4 regions of the Brevibacillus sp. genome follow, and region 4 is predicted to be linked to each of the others. Evidence: riboswitches for the same ligand, from Rfam matches in the RefSeq annotation. Region 4 holds a riboswitch; each other region holds the start of a gene.

Region 1 (3,493 bases), on a different contig from region 4:
GATCGTATCGAGAATCCCTTCGATTTCCTTGGAGCGGCTGTTCAAACGTTCGATGGCCTCAGTTGCTTTGGTTGTTCCTTCGCCGATGCTGCCCATTTGCCGCACCGCCTGCTCCACGACAGTCGTTCCTTGCTCAGCCTGTTCCGAAGCCTCGCGCGCCGCCTCGGAAACATGCGCAGATGTCTCGGCGATTTTCACGATCCCTGCTGCCATATCATTCATGGACAGCGCGACATCTTTGGAGCTGGTCGCCTGCGCTTCCGCTCCGCCTGCAATTTGATTGATCGATTGCCCGATGCGATTGACGTTTTCCGTCGCATGCTCAATGCCTGCCGATACTTCCTGAGTAAAGCGCAGCACCTGCTCGGAAGATTGCGATACCCCCTCAATCAGACCTTTCAAGTGCGCAACAGTCTGGTTGAAGTCACGGGAAAGCACCGCAAGCTCATCCTTGCCGTCTACCGTAACGGTCTGCGTGAGATTCCCTTGCGCCACCACATTGACCACTTGGTTCAGACGCTGAATCGGTTTCACCAGGCGAACAGACAGCCAGTATACGAAAATGATCCCGAGCGCCAACACAACCAGTGAAATCGCAAGCAGCTTGATCGACAGCTCATTTACCGGAGCGTGCAAATCTTTGACCGGAGCCGTGATGAATACGCCCCAGTTCAGTTTCGTCGATGCGTACGAGGAGAACTGCGCCGTTTGCTCCTGCTGGTATTGAATAATTCCATGCCCGCCTTGCTGCGTCGCTTCAAATGCCGTTTTCAGCTCAGGAATGTCGCTTTCCAGCACGGATTGCTTCAAAATAAACTCGCTATTCGGATGCCAGATATACGTTCCTTTTTTGCTGACGAGAAAAGCATAGCCGCTGTGCCCGAATTTCTCTTCGGAAACCGTTTTTTGAATCTCATTGATTGGGATAGTAGAGCCGACATAGCCGTATTGGCGGTTGTCTTTCATCAATGGCAAAATGACCGTCACAATGTTATTGCCTGTCCGTTGGGAAACAACCGGCTCGGATACGATGATTTTCCCTTCGCCTTTTCCTGCTTCCTGAAAATGCGGACGGTCGGAAGGATTGGTTTCCTCTCCTTTGAAGTTGATGACCTTTTTGCCGCTCAAGTCATAGGAAAAGAAAAACGTTTCAAACTCAGGGTTTTTCTTTTGCGCTTCCTGAATCAGCCTCAAGTCATGCTCGAAATTGTTGTCTGAGGACATCATCTCCCCGACTGTTTCCACGATTCCGATTTTTTCCTGGAAGAAGCTGTCGATACGGATGGATAGATTGCTGGCTGTCAGTTCCGCTTCTTTGTCCAGGCTCGATGATAGCAATTGCGAAGAGCTGTAGTAGCTGGCCCCGCATACCGTGCCCAAGCTGATGATCAAAAGCAGGCACATAACGACAATTAACTTTTTCTTTAGACTTGATTCCATCACACGGTGTACCTCCTATCCTTTTTTTCACAACAAAAAAGACTGCCACCCGGACAGCCTTTTTGCGTTCGGCATGGCAACCCGGCTATCGTAGCAGCAGAGAAATGCAATCTGCTTGCCTTAGACCCGTGGCTTTGCGTCCCTGCCTTTCAACAGGTTTGCCTTTGTCATTTTTTGTCGTATTTTGTTTATAAATTTACTATAGCACACGAAAGTAAAAATGTGGGTTAACTTTCAAATAATGCCTTGGATTTTTTTCCACACGAAATCTTTACCCGATTTGTTTGATAGCTAAACTACTTTTCTTGCATAAAATTACAAAAAAGCCCCTCCAAGTAAACCATTGTGCGCTTTTCACACCATGTCTACTTAAAGGGGATGCTATCAGATCATAGCTACTTCCCAGACTCCACAGCCAAGCTGCTTAACGTATCGGTAAGCAGCTCCAACTCTCTAAAGCTTGCCACAATTTGTTCAATCCGTTCTGTTTGTTCGTCTACACTCGCCAATACTTGCTCTACAGACGCACTCGATTGTTCCGTTACGCTATAAATCTGGGTGATTTCATCCACAATCCGCAGCGAGCCATTCTCCAACGCATGAATGAGCGTCTCAACCTCGCCCGCTTGAATCACAACGCTATTCGCGTTATTTGTAATTTGTTTTAGTATGGATTCTGTGTGCTGCGCAGCGTTTTGACTGTCTACAACAGCGGCTTGTCCGGTAATGATTTGCTTGGCAAGGTCGCTTGTCTTATTTTGGATATCCACCAATATGCCTGCTATTTCTTCCGTCGATTGCTGTGAATGGACAGCCAGCTTCCTCACTTCATCAGAAACCACGGCAAAACCCCGCCCGTGCTCTCCCGCACGCGCTGCTTCGATGGCAGCATTCAAGGCCAGCAGGTTGGTTTGGTTGGAGATCTCGCTAATCTTGGAAAGAACAGAACCGATTTGCTGATTTCGTTCATGAAGCTCGTTCATCAACGTCACGGTTTTATCGATGATCGTACTGATATGAGCCATTTGTTTCGTTAGCGTCGACACCTGTTCATTTCCTTCTTCCGTTACCTTCACAGTCGCTAATGTTAAATCTTTCATGCGCTGCGAACTGGCGGCTACTCGCTGAACTCCATGATTTGAATCTTGTACGGAGTTGGAGATATCGCCGACACTTGCTGCCTGCAGTTGCACGCCTTTAGCCACCTCGGAAAAAGACGTCAATACTTCCCGAGAGACGCGTTCCGTAAAAAGGACATTATCTTTTAGCGACAAGCTGAATTGTTTAAGCGTCTCCACCGAATGTAACACCTTACCAAAAATTTGCTCGATTTGCTGTTTAGCAAACAGCGTTTCCTTATGCCGGCTTTCCGCTTGCAAATACACGTTCTCGTTAAGCTTTGCGACATAGATCGTGATGATGGCAACCACGACGAGCGGAACATTATTTGCATCTGCATAAACATTCAGATATTGACCTAGATTCGCAGTAATGATGGCTACAACTGACATCGCAATAACAGGGCGATAGTTGGGATAAAGAGATACAAGAGCGAGGTACTCGAACAAATTTAGCATACTCCTCTCGGCTGTCCGGGGAAAAGTAAGCAAATGCATAACACAAATAAGAGAAAGGACGCCAACCAAGACATACGGAATGAGCAAAATGGTTTTCGCTGCGCGGTTCATCCACATCAGCAGCAAACAAATCCCGGCAAACACGAACCACTGAATGACAAAAGCAAGGCTTAAACCTCGTGTTATATCGATCGCTACTTGCAGTACTACCATAAGCCATCCAATGCAAATGACAATTTTATTGCGCTGCTTGGTAATCAATGTTTTTTGATCCACATGGCACCTTCCTCTTCATCTTAGAAGTATGGAAAAGATGGATGAATGAGTAGCTGTGAGCCTCCTTTCCGCTATGCAACCGATAATCTGAGGCAATTTTCCCAACTTTCGAGAAAAAAATAGAAAAACACCGTCTGTTTTTGGTAGAATTTTGGTTTCCAGCAAAACCTCCAAAACAGATAGGTGTTCTCTTCTATGAT
Region 2 (3,493 bases), on a different contig from region 4:
GCGCACTTCATCCGCTACGACGGCAAAGCCACGGCCATGCTCACCGGCTCTGGACGCCTCGATGGTGGCATTGAGTGCGAGCAGGTTGGTCTGTGCCGAAATATCGGAGATCGTTTGGATGATTTTTTCAATCGATTCCGTTTCTTTGTTCAGCTCTTGAATCAGTCGGTTCGTATCCTGGATGTCCTTGATGAAGCGTTCAAAGTCGCTGCCGATGTTATTGATGCGCTTGCCGCTTTCATTGGTCGCTTCTTTCGTCGATTCTACGTAATCGTGCATCTCTGTAACAGAACGGGTCATGTCTTCTACCTGGAGATTGGTCGTGCCCATCTCGCGGCGCAGCTCGTTTGTGTTGTCGGTTTGCACAGAGAAGGAGCGCATGATTTCCTGAAGGGAAGCGACGGTTTCAACTGCCCGGACATTCACGCCATCCGTCACCTTGTTCAGATTCTCCTGGTATTCCTGCACAGAGCTGAGCGATTCGTTGATCTGATCCAAAATGCGTTGCAGCGATTCTTTGGAAGCGATCGCCTGCTGCTTCTGTTCTTCGCTCTCCTGTTGCAGTCTGTTGTTGAATATCGCGTGCATCATGCTTGTTGCCGATACGAAGCAGAAGGTAAGCAGGTAGTACATCAAATGAACCGGATTGGAGGTATAAAAAATCGCCTCGCCATTTGTCAGGAAGTAGTACGTGACGATCCCGAGCGCTGCCACGATCGTCAAAATGTTGATCAGCCTGTCCTGATAAATCCCCATGACGGCTACGAAGAACATGATGGTCATAATATTGACCAGCCAAGGATCAAGCCCGGTAATTATGAACATGAAGATGCCGATTACCGCGAAGTTGAAAAACTTCATGAATGGAGCCATTTTGTCGCGCCACGCCGGACGATTGGACAAATACGCGAACGGCGCCAGCACTCCGTACAAAATACCGAGCACAGTCAAGACGAAGGAAATCGGCACTCCCATGATGAGATTCACGATTTGCACCACGGTAATGATGCTTGCAAAAACAATGACGACCCAATTATTTCTTCTTTGTAAAAGTTCCATGTCAGCTAACCTCAACTTTTATTTGTTTGCAAAGCGTTTGATACCAGGAAAATGCGGGATGGTCCTTGCTTGTATAGGCTTCCTGCAGGTGAAAAATGGTCGGGATGGCGTTCGCCCCTTTGTAATAGACCATATCCTTCACTTGTGTCGCTTTGACGTTGTATTTTGTATTAATCAACTGAAAAAAAGCCGGGTCTGCTAAACCGACTGCATGCGTATAACCGTGTTTTTCAGCATAATCGATCATGAGGGCAACGCCCCAACGTCCCAGTTTTCCGCGGTATTTCGGCAAGACGGCGAAACTGTCTACTTCCACCACTTTCATATCGGCGCTCAACACGTCCTGAAACAAATCGCGGAGAAAAGCAGAAGATTTTTCATGTGGCGTAAATTCAAAAGTACCGCCTGCTTCGTCATCTTCTGACAATAGCAAATAAGCATCGGAACCATTTTTGACGTATTCCATTTCAAAGCCCATGGAGGTCCAAACGCTCTCCTTGATTTGGTGAAAACTCGCCAAAGACTCTACTGAATCAACCAGTTTGTACATAATACTCCACTCCATTTTTATCTCTCTTTTGATTTTTCATGTACAAGTTTACTGTTGATAGATGGACTGGCGCCTCCTTTCTATGAGATTGCACACAAAACGGCCATGACCGTTTTGTTGACCGCAAGCGGCCACATCCAATTTCCTGAAAAACGTCGAGACGTTTTTCACACAAAAAAGGCCATTCCACACACGGGAACAGCCTTCAGTCACCATCATCGCACAATTACGCACATGATGTATGGCAACCCGGCTGTCATGGTCGAAGACTTTAGACCCGTGGTTTTGCGTCGCCACCTTTCGATGACTTTGCCTTTGTCATTCAGTTTGCGAAAAATGTATAGTCATGTCGAATCATGCAAAATATAATCCAAAAGAAACAGTCTTGTCAAGTTTTGGTAGGGTAAAAATAACCAATTCTTTATAAAAATAGTCAGAATTAAGGTAACGGTAAGAGTAGCGTAACAAAATTTTACCATCCATCCGATAAAGATAGAGAGAAGAGGAGGGATGAGAGGATGGCAGAGACGAAAACAATCGAATTTCACTTTTCAGGGGGAGAAGTGATCCGCATTGAGACGACAGAACCGGAAGAGATCATCCAGATGGTCGCCAACCAGAAAGATGGATGGCTCCAGTACGACGACATCGTCATCAATGTGCGAAACGTTTCTTATATTAAAGTGAAAGAAATCGCTTAACAGCATGTGTGAAAAAAGCTCTCGAATGCCGAGGGCTTTTTTTGTTGCATGTTTGGCGGGAGAGGCATTATAGTGAGTATAAGACTAACGACTAAAGAGGACGATATGGACGACATTTACAAAGAGTTGCAAAAGCTCGGTTTTTCCCAATACGAGTGCAAGGCTTACATTGGCTTGTTGAAGCATTCTCCGATTACCGGATACGAAATCAGCAAGCGCTCCGGCGTACCGCGCTCGATGATTTACGAGGTCATAGGCAAGCTGCTGGAAAAAGGGGCGGTCTATACGGTGCCTTCAGAGCCTGTGACTTACGCGCCGCTTGCGGCCAGAGAGTTGATTCGCAGATTGCGTGGACAGTTCGAGCAGTCCTTCGACTATTTGGAAAAAAGCTTGTCCGCTTTGGAGTCTGAGCAAGAAGTCGATGTGATTCGCCGGATCAGCGGCGACGAACTGGTGCTGACGGAGATGCGGCAAATGATCAAGCAGGCGACAGGAGAAGTATGGCTGTCGATCTGGGAGCCGCAGGTGCCGGCTATCCAGGAAAGTGTAGATGCGTGCACAGAGGCAGGCATTTCTGTTTTTACCGTGCTGTTTGGGCAAGCACAGACGCGGGTGGGAACGACGTATCACCATGACTACATGGCGCCAGATGTCGCAGAAGAGCGCATGGGCGGGCATCTCACGATCGTGGCGCGAGATTTGGAGGAAGTCCTGATCGCCAATTTTGCGCCAAATACGGCTGCCTGGGCCGTCAAAACGAAGGACCCGGCTCTCGTTTTGGTGGCTGTCGAGTACATTCGCCACGACATTATGTTTGCAGAAGTGACAAAGGTGCTGGGACCGGAAAAAGTCGAGACGCTTTGGCGAAACAAACCGGATCTTTACCAGGTGGTTACGGGAAAAAGCTTTCTTAACCAGCAGTGAAAAAGAGAGAGAGGGAGAACAGTGGGGCGAGAGCAACTGCACGTAGAAACGTTGTCGAACGCAAGAGATCAGGGAAGCTTCATGCAGGGGGTCAAAGATTGCATTCCGACCTTGCTCGGTTATTTGAGCATCGGATTTGCGGCAGGTGTCCTGGAAAAGACGGCTGGGCTGAGCATCATGGAAATTGCTTTGATGAGCATTTTGCTGTACGCAGGCTCTGCACAGTTCATCGCGGCAGGCATGATCGCGGCGGGCAGCT
Region 3 (3,493 bases), on a different contig from region 4:
CGTCTGAATCTGCGCTCTGATCTCATCGTCGCTCGCTCCGTTTCGCAGCGGCTCGCGCAAGTCTTCTCCCGCAGAAGCGAACAAGCAGTTGTACATTTTGCCCTCTGCGGACAGCCTGGCGCGGGTACAGGTGGAGCAAAAAGCTTGCGTCACAGAAGAAATCAGCCCGATCTCCTGATCCCCGTCCTCGTAGCGATAGCGCGAAGCGACCTCCCCGAAGTAATTTGCCTCGATCGGAACAAGCGGCATCTCCTGGTGAATCATGCCGACGATTTCGCTGGACGGCACGACCTGATCCAGCTTCCAGCCATTGGAGTTTCCGACATCCATAAATTCAATGAAGCGCAAAGTATGCCCCTGCTCGCGGAAGTATTTGGCCATCGGCAAAATATCTTGGTCATTCACTCCCCGCTGCACGACCATGTTGATTTTCACGCCAAGACCTGCTTCAGCCGCCGCCCGTATGCCGTCCAGCACGGCTTCTACCGGATAGCCCCTGCCGTTCAATGTGCCGAACCGCTCGTTGTCCAGACTGTCGAGACTGACTGTCACGCGGTCAAGTCCTGCTTCCTTCAGAGCCTGCGCGTGGCGGACGAGCAACGAACCGTTGGTGGTCATAGCGATGTCGTGAATACCTGCTACTTTTTTTATCATTTCAATTAACACAGGCAAGCCTCTGCGCATGAGCGGCTCTCCACCTGTAATTCTGATTTTCTGGACGCCAAGCGAGGCGAAAATGTCGGTCAGGCGAACAATCTCTTCAAATGAAAGCAGCTTGTGCTGCGGCAAAAACTCAAAGTCCGGTCCAAAAATTTCCGCAGGCATGCAGTATCTGCAACGAAAATTGCATTTGTCTGTCACGGAAATACGCAAATCGCGGAGAGGGCGATTTCGTGTATCAACGAGTGGCGACTGCTCTGGCATTGGCTGTCACTCTCCTTTTTCCTAGCGTATCATATCCACGATCGGGCGTAATAGCTTTCCTGCACTTTCGCCTGGTTGTTCCTATGCAAAACCATAATATTTTGCTTGAAAGTGTAAATAGCTCATTTTTGCTATTCCCTTTTTCAATTAATATAAGCTAATATGACTATATATTGTGAAATTGTATAACTGAAAGTGGAAGCGATGATCAGCGATTTGTATGTGGGCACTTGAATGGCTGGGAGTGAGTAGTGCAACCGACCCTATTATTGCTGTAGGGTCGGTTTATTTTATCCCAGAACATTTGTCGTGTCCACTATCGCCAATTCACTCACCAAAGCACCATTGACGTATGCTCTCTTCCCCCGTTTTGAAGCGAACGACTAAAAAAGAGAAAAGCAAAGAATCCGGAGGTCTGCATGCCATTTTTTACGAAGAAAACAAAGCCATGGACAGAGTACGTAAAATCCTCTCACACGACTGACATCGATCAAGTAGGAGAACGAGTAAAGGAGCGCTTGTCCTTTTTAGGGGTGGATCAAGACACGCTCGCCCATGTCAAAAATGCTGCCGAAACGCTTTCGCCCTTTAAAGCGAAGATTGTCGACCAATTTTACGGCGCAATCACGGCTGTTGATCAATTGCAAAAACTGATTCTCGACCACTCAACACTAGGAAAATTGAAACACACATTGGAGTTGTATCTTGAACAGTTTCTGCAGGCGAATGTGGATTACGAATACGTGAAGACGAGAATTGTGATTGGACAAGTTCACAGCCGCATTCATCTGACAGCCGATCATTTTATCTCCGCTCATCATATGTTGATTCAGATCATGACATCGATCTTGATGGAAAAATGGAGCCATCAGCCGCATCAAATGATGCAAATGGTCACATCCGTCCAAAAACTGGCAGCGTTCGATCAGCAACTGATCGTGGAAGTATATATGGAAGAGACGTTCAAATCATTTTTGTTCGGCATCTCCGACATGTTGAATCATATGACACAGCTCGATACGACCAAACAGCTCATCTCGGGCATGGACGAACAAATTGAGGAAAGCCACAGCGTGACAGCAGCTACGGAAGAAATGAGCGCTTCCATTCAGGAAGTGGCCAACCACGCTATCAAGGTGGCGGAAGGAACGGACGATGCCGTCCACTCCGCAGAACAGAGCAGGCAGATCATCAATGCCGCGCTGGGAGACATCCGCCAAGTCGGGCGCGTCTTCGAAGAGGTCATGGGCCGCGTCAACAAGCTCGATCAGGAGATTCACCAGACCCAGGATGTCGTGCATATTATTCGGGAAATCGCCGAGCAAACGAATCTGCTCGCCCTCAACGCCAGTATCGAGGCTGCGCGGGCAGGCGACCAGGGGCGCGGCTTCGCGGTTGTCGCCTCGGAAGTTCGCAAATTGGCCGAGCATACAAAAGAACAAATCAGCCAAATTACAACCAATATGGCATCGTTGCAGCATGTCTCCAATCAGGTGACCCAGCAAATGGACGATACAGGCAAACTGGTTGAGCGCTGTGTGAGTGAGGCCCAATACGCTGACGTCGCCTTGAACAAAATTGTGACCGCGATGCAGGAAATCAGCCAATCGACCTCGCAAATTGCCGCCATGACCGAGGAGCAGGCTTCTTCCGTAACGGACATTGCCCGCCGCAACTCCACGATCTTTGACTTGAGCGCGCATTCGCAGGAAATCGCCAAGGATACGGCCCAGCTGATTTTGGAATTGAGCCGAAAAATGGACGATTACCGCAAAACATTCTTTACGATCAACGTCAAGCTCAGCTCGAAAGACATCGTCCGCGTGGCAAAAACCGACCATCTTCTGTGGAAATGGAAAATTTACAACATGTTTTTGGGCTTGGAGCACTTGAACGCAAGCGAAATGGGCTCCCACCACACATGCCGTCTCGGGAACTGGTACTATGGCGAGTTGTCTGCCCAAGTGCGAAACAATCCGATCTTCAAAAAGCTTGAGGAGCCGCACCGGATGGTTCATGCTTACGCCAAGCAAGCCGTCGAGCAGTACCAGGCTCAAGATCTGGCGGGAGCGCAGCAAACGTATCTCTTGCTCCAGGAGGCATCGAGCGAGGTCGTCTCCCTGTTGTCCCGCCTGGAATCCGCTCTGTAATTTCCTTTCACGAATCACGAAAAAAGCAAAAAGGGCAGTTCTCTTCATCGCGGAAGAGACTGCCCTTTTTCATGACCGTTTTGTTGTTTTTACTTCATTTCGTTGATTTCAGCGCGGATTTTTTCCACGAAGGCATCCACAGTCATGGCACCTTCGTCGCCTACGCCGCGTCTGCGAACAGACAGTGTGCCGTCAGCCATCTCTTTTTCACCGATGACCAGCATGTACGGGATTTTTTGCACTTGCGCTTCGCGGATTTTGTAGCCGATTTTTTCGTTGCGCGCATCCAGCTCCACGCGGATTCCTGCTTGTTGCAGTTTTTCTTTGACTTGCTCGGCATAAGGAATGTGTACCTCGCTGATGTTCATCAGGCGAGCCTGAACCGGGGTCAGCCATACTGGGAACGCCCCGGCATAGTG
Region 4 (3,493 bases):
TGTTGATGTTCGGAGAGCTCATATCGATTTTCGCACGCAACACTTTTTCCCCGTCCTTGAACTCGCCATTGCGCATGCGAGCAAACAGGTCGAGGTTTTCCTCCACAGAGCGGTTGCGGAACGGGCTGTCTACCCCTGGTTCTGTCAAAGTTCCGCGCAGCTTGCGCATTTCTTCGGCAGGCAAATCATCCACGTAGGCTTTGCCCTTTTGGATCAGCAACACCGCACGCTTGTACATTTCTTCAAAGTAATCCGATGCAAAAAACAGCCCGTCCCATTCAAAGCCGAGCCACTGTACATCTGTTTTGATTGCTTCCACGTACTCTGTGTCTTCTTTCACCGGATTGGTATCGTCAAAACGGAGGTGGGCCTTTCCTTTGAACTCGCTTGCCAGCTCAAAGTTGAGGCAGATGGCTTTTGCATGTCCAATATGAAGATACCCGTTCGGTTCCGGCGGAAAGCGGGTAATGACTTCCTTGACCTTGCCTTCTTGCAAGTCGTCAATCACGATATTGCGGATAAAATTGGATGACGCTACCTTGTTTTCCAATGAAATCAACCTTTCACTTCACCTTTACATTCCATAATACTGATTCTCTTCCCAGAGTTCAACAAAATCGGGCCGTTGTCCGGCCCGCTGTCTCTACCATTCCTGCTCTTTTTGCCATTGGGATTGCGGCTGGCAGTACAACGAAATGATAGAGTCGAGGGAACGACGCTGCTCGGTTATGCCGCGAATAATTTTCAAATGCTTGGGTCGAACCAGGTGGAGCAGCGGCTGTTCAACATGATTGAACCGGGCGAAAGCTTCAGCTGCAACCTCATCCCACTGCCGATAATAGCGCAGCAAGTCATCAGGCATCACCCGCGATCGATTCGTGCCCGGCTCCGGCAAGCAATCAAACGGTTCATCCAGATTCAGCGTACCGTAATCATCGGTCAGCTCTTCCCCCGGCAAAATGTCTCTGGCAGCCAGCTCCAAGTCGTACATCGTCGCCACGCAGGTCGCATGGAAGCTGTGGTTCACAAATCGGGCCTTATCCCAGCACAAGATGTATTTTCCAAACTGATTTTTGAAGGAATACTTCTGCACATCCTGCTTTCTCAATGGGTCCAGTTTTTCCACATATGCCGGGTCCAATACCTGATCCAGGTCATCCTGTGCCCAGACAATCGTGCCTTTCGGGATCAATTTTGTCGCAAAAACACCGTACCCGATTTCATCGTTGATATAGCGAAGCTCCGTATCGGGATGCATCATGGCCTTGATTCACTCCTTGGCAAATGTGCGTTTTTACCATCATAAGCAGTTCGGCCAATAGTGGTGTGTGAATGTCGGGAAAAACGCACAACTCCCTGTTCCTCCCTTTTTTTCTAGATTAAAAAAATTTTTCTTATTTACCCCAATCGACAAATAGTCTATATTATTGACAAACGGATGATTAGGAAAATTTTCCTGTAACAATTGAATCAGTTTTCTATTATCAACTGGATGCGTTACCCATTGATATCGAAACGGCAAACCCGGGGAAATCCGGCGACGCAAAGCTAGAGGGGCTACCTCCGCACAAGCGGGCATGCCAGCCAGCTACCGAAGTATTGGTGTAGGACAAGACCAATGATCCTATATCATTGGTCTTTTTTTGCGCAACAATTGTCTATTTTTGTCCATTTATGTATTTATGTGTAAAAATATTCATTTTCAGTTAAGGAGGTGAGGCTGCGAAAAGCTGTCGGATTGTTGGAATCGTTCATCAAACATACAAGGAGGCTTCATACGATGTCATTCTGGAAGAAACTTTCTACTGTCGCATTGACTACTGCAATCGGCCTGGCAACCCTGTCTCCGGTTCAAGCAGCTAATCGGCCAACATCAATGTCGCCAAACGCAATGGTAACAACACCACACTATCTGGCTACAGCAGCAGCCCTGAAAACATTGGAAGACGGCGGCAACGCTGTAGATGCCGCCATCACCGCCGCTTCTACTCTCGCCGTCGTCTACCCGCATTACACAACGATCGGCGGAGATAACTTCTGGCTCATCTACAACGCCAAGACCAAGGAACTGAAAGCGCTGAACGGCAGCGGACGAGCTGGCGAAAAAGCAACGATCGACTACTACAAAGGCAAAGGCTACGAAAAAATCCCTTCCCGCGGCTACGAGTCTGCCAATACGGTGCCAGGCGTTGTTTCCGGCTGGTGGGAAGCGTACAACTACGCGCACAAAAGCATGGGCAACAACAAGCTTCCGTGGCACAGGCTGCTCGAACCGGCGATCGGATACGCTGAAAATGGATATCCCGTCTCACCGAACCAGGTTTATTGGACAAAATACGCCATCGATCCGAACGATAACGATTTGAAAAACCTCCAGCGCTTTGAAGGGTTCCGCAAAACCTTCCTGAAGCCGAACGGAGAGCCGTATGCGCCTGGCGAAATCCTCAAGCAAAAGGACCTGGCCAAAACTTTGCAAATCATTGCGAAAAAAGGAGCAGACGGATTTTACAAAGGCGAAGTCGCCAAAAAAATCGTAGCGGATATGCAGAAAAACGGCGGGCTGCTCACCTTGAAAGACTTTGAAAAACACACCTCCACATGGGCAGAACCGATTACAGTCGACTACCGCGGCTACAAGGCTTACAACGTACCGCCCAACTCCCAGGGCATGGCTTCGCTCTCGATCTTGAACGTGTTGAACAACTTCGACCTCAAGAGCATGGGCGAAGGGACGCCGGACTACTACCACACGATTGTAGAAGCCACCAAGCAAGCTTTTGCCGACCGTGACAAATGGCTGACAGACCCTGCTTTCGTCGACATTCCGGTGGACGAGCTGTTGTCCAAGCAACACGGCAAAGATTTGGCAGCACGCATCGATATGAAGCAAGCGGCAAAAGCAGTAGAGCCGCTCGATCCAAAAGGGGACACTACTTGGTTTGGCGTCGTGGACAAGGACGGCAACGCCGTTTCGATCATCCAGAGCCACTATTTTGACTGGGGTTCCGGTATCGTAGCGAAAGACACTGGCGTCCTGTTGCAAAACCGTGGAAGCTACTTCTCTCTCGATCCGAAACACATTAACCACCTGGAGCCTGGAAAGCGCACCTTCCATACGATTAACCCTGCCATGCTCTTCAAAGGGGACAAGCCTTACCTGCTTTACGGAACACAAGGCGGCGAAGGACAGCCACAAACGCAAGCGGCTCTCGTAACGCGTATTGTCGACTTCGGTTTCAGCGTACAGGATGCGATCGAAGCTCCAAGATGGCTGCACGGACGCAACTGGGGCTCCGCCTCCAACAATTTGAAAGTCGAAAGCCGGATTCCACAGGAAGTGTTGGACGAACTCGTGAAGCGCGGACATCCGGTTGAAAAGCTGGAAGCAGCCTATACAGATGCGATGGGACAATCCGGCGCCATTTTGATCGATCCGCAAACGAACGTGAAGTTCGGCGGCGCAGACCCTCGCGGGGAAGGCGCGGCAATGGGA

What was found. A riboswitch is a leader RNA that binds a small molecule or an ion and turns the genes downstream of it on or off. The one in region 4 is predicted to bind cyclic di-GMP.
Region 1: it holds a riboswitch for cyclic di-GMP, as region 4 does, so the genes downstream of both, DEP07_RS12680 (methyl-accepting chemotaxis protein) here and ggt (gamma-glutamyltransferase) in region 4, are expected to answer to the same signal.
Region 2: it holds a riboswitch for cyclic di-GMP, as region 4 does, so the genes downstream of both, DEP07_RS08060 (GNAT family N-acetyltransferase) here and ggt (gamma-glutamyltransferase) in region 4, are expected to answer to the same signal.
Region 3: it holds a riboswitch for cyclic di-GMP, as region 4 does, so the genes downstream of both, DEP07_RS26265 (methyl-accepting chemotaxis protein) here and ggt (gamma-glutamyltransferase) in region 4, are expected to answer to the same signal.

What each region holds. Positions count from the first base shown of each region.
Region 1 is NZ_DOTK01000043.1:45,922-49,414, reverse strand. It holds gene DEP07_RS12680 (methyl-accepting chemotaxis protein) at 1-1,440, opposite strand, end outside; cyclic di-GMP riboswitch class I at 1,513-1,613, opposite strand; gene DEP07_RS12675 (methyl-accepting chemotaxis protein) at 1,836-3,293, opposite strand.
Region 2 is NZ_DOTK01000033.1:38,586-42,078, reverse strand. It holds gene DEP07_RS08065 (methyl-accepting chemotaxis protein) at 1-1,059, opposite strand, end outside; gene DEP07_RS08060 (GNAT family N-acetyltransferase) at 1,061-1,609, opposite strand; cyclic di-GMP riboswitch class I at 1,850-1,933, opposite strand; gene DEP07_RS08055 (hypothetical protein) at 2,128-2,310, shown strand; gene DEP07_RS08050 (TrmB family transcriptional regulator) at 2,416-3,234, shown strand; gene DEP07_RS08045 (AzlC family ABC transporter permease) at 3,316-3,493, shown strand, end outside.
Region 3 is NZ_DOTK01000089.1:113,844-117,336, reverse strand. It holds gene moaA (GTP 3',8-cyclase MoaA) at 1-924, opposite strand, end outside; cyclic di-GMP riboswitch class II at 1,113-1,195, shown strand; gene DEP07_RS26265 (methyl-accepting chemotaxis protein) at 1,344-3,074, shown strand; gene thrS (threonine--tRNA ligase) at 3,164-3,493, opposite strand, start outside.
Region 4 is NZ_DOTK01000049.1:260,877-264,369, forward strand. It holds gene DEP07_RS16450 (glutamine--tRNA ligase/YqeY domain fusion protein) at 1-559, opposite strand, end outside; gene DEP07_RS16455 (SET domain-containing protein) at 644-1,261, opposite strand; cyclic di-GMP riboswitch class I at 1,508-1,596, shown strand; gene ggt (gamma-glutamyltransferase) at 1,781-3,493, shown strand, end outside.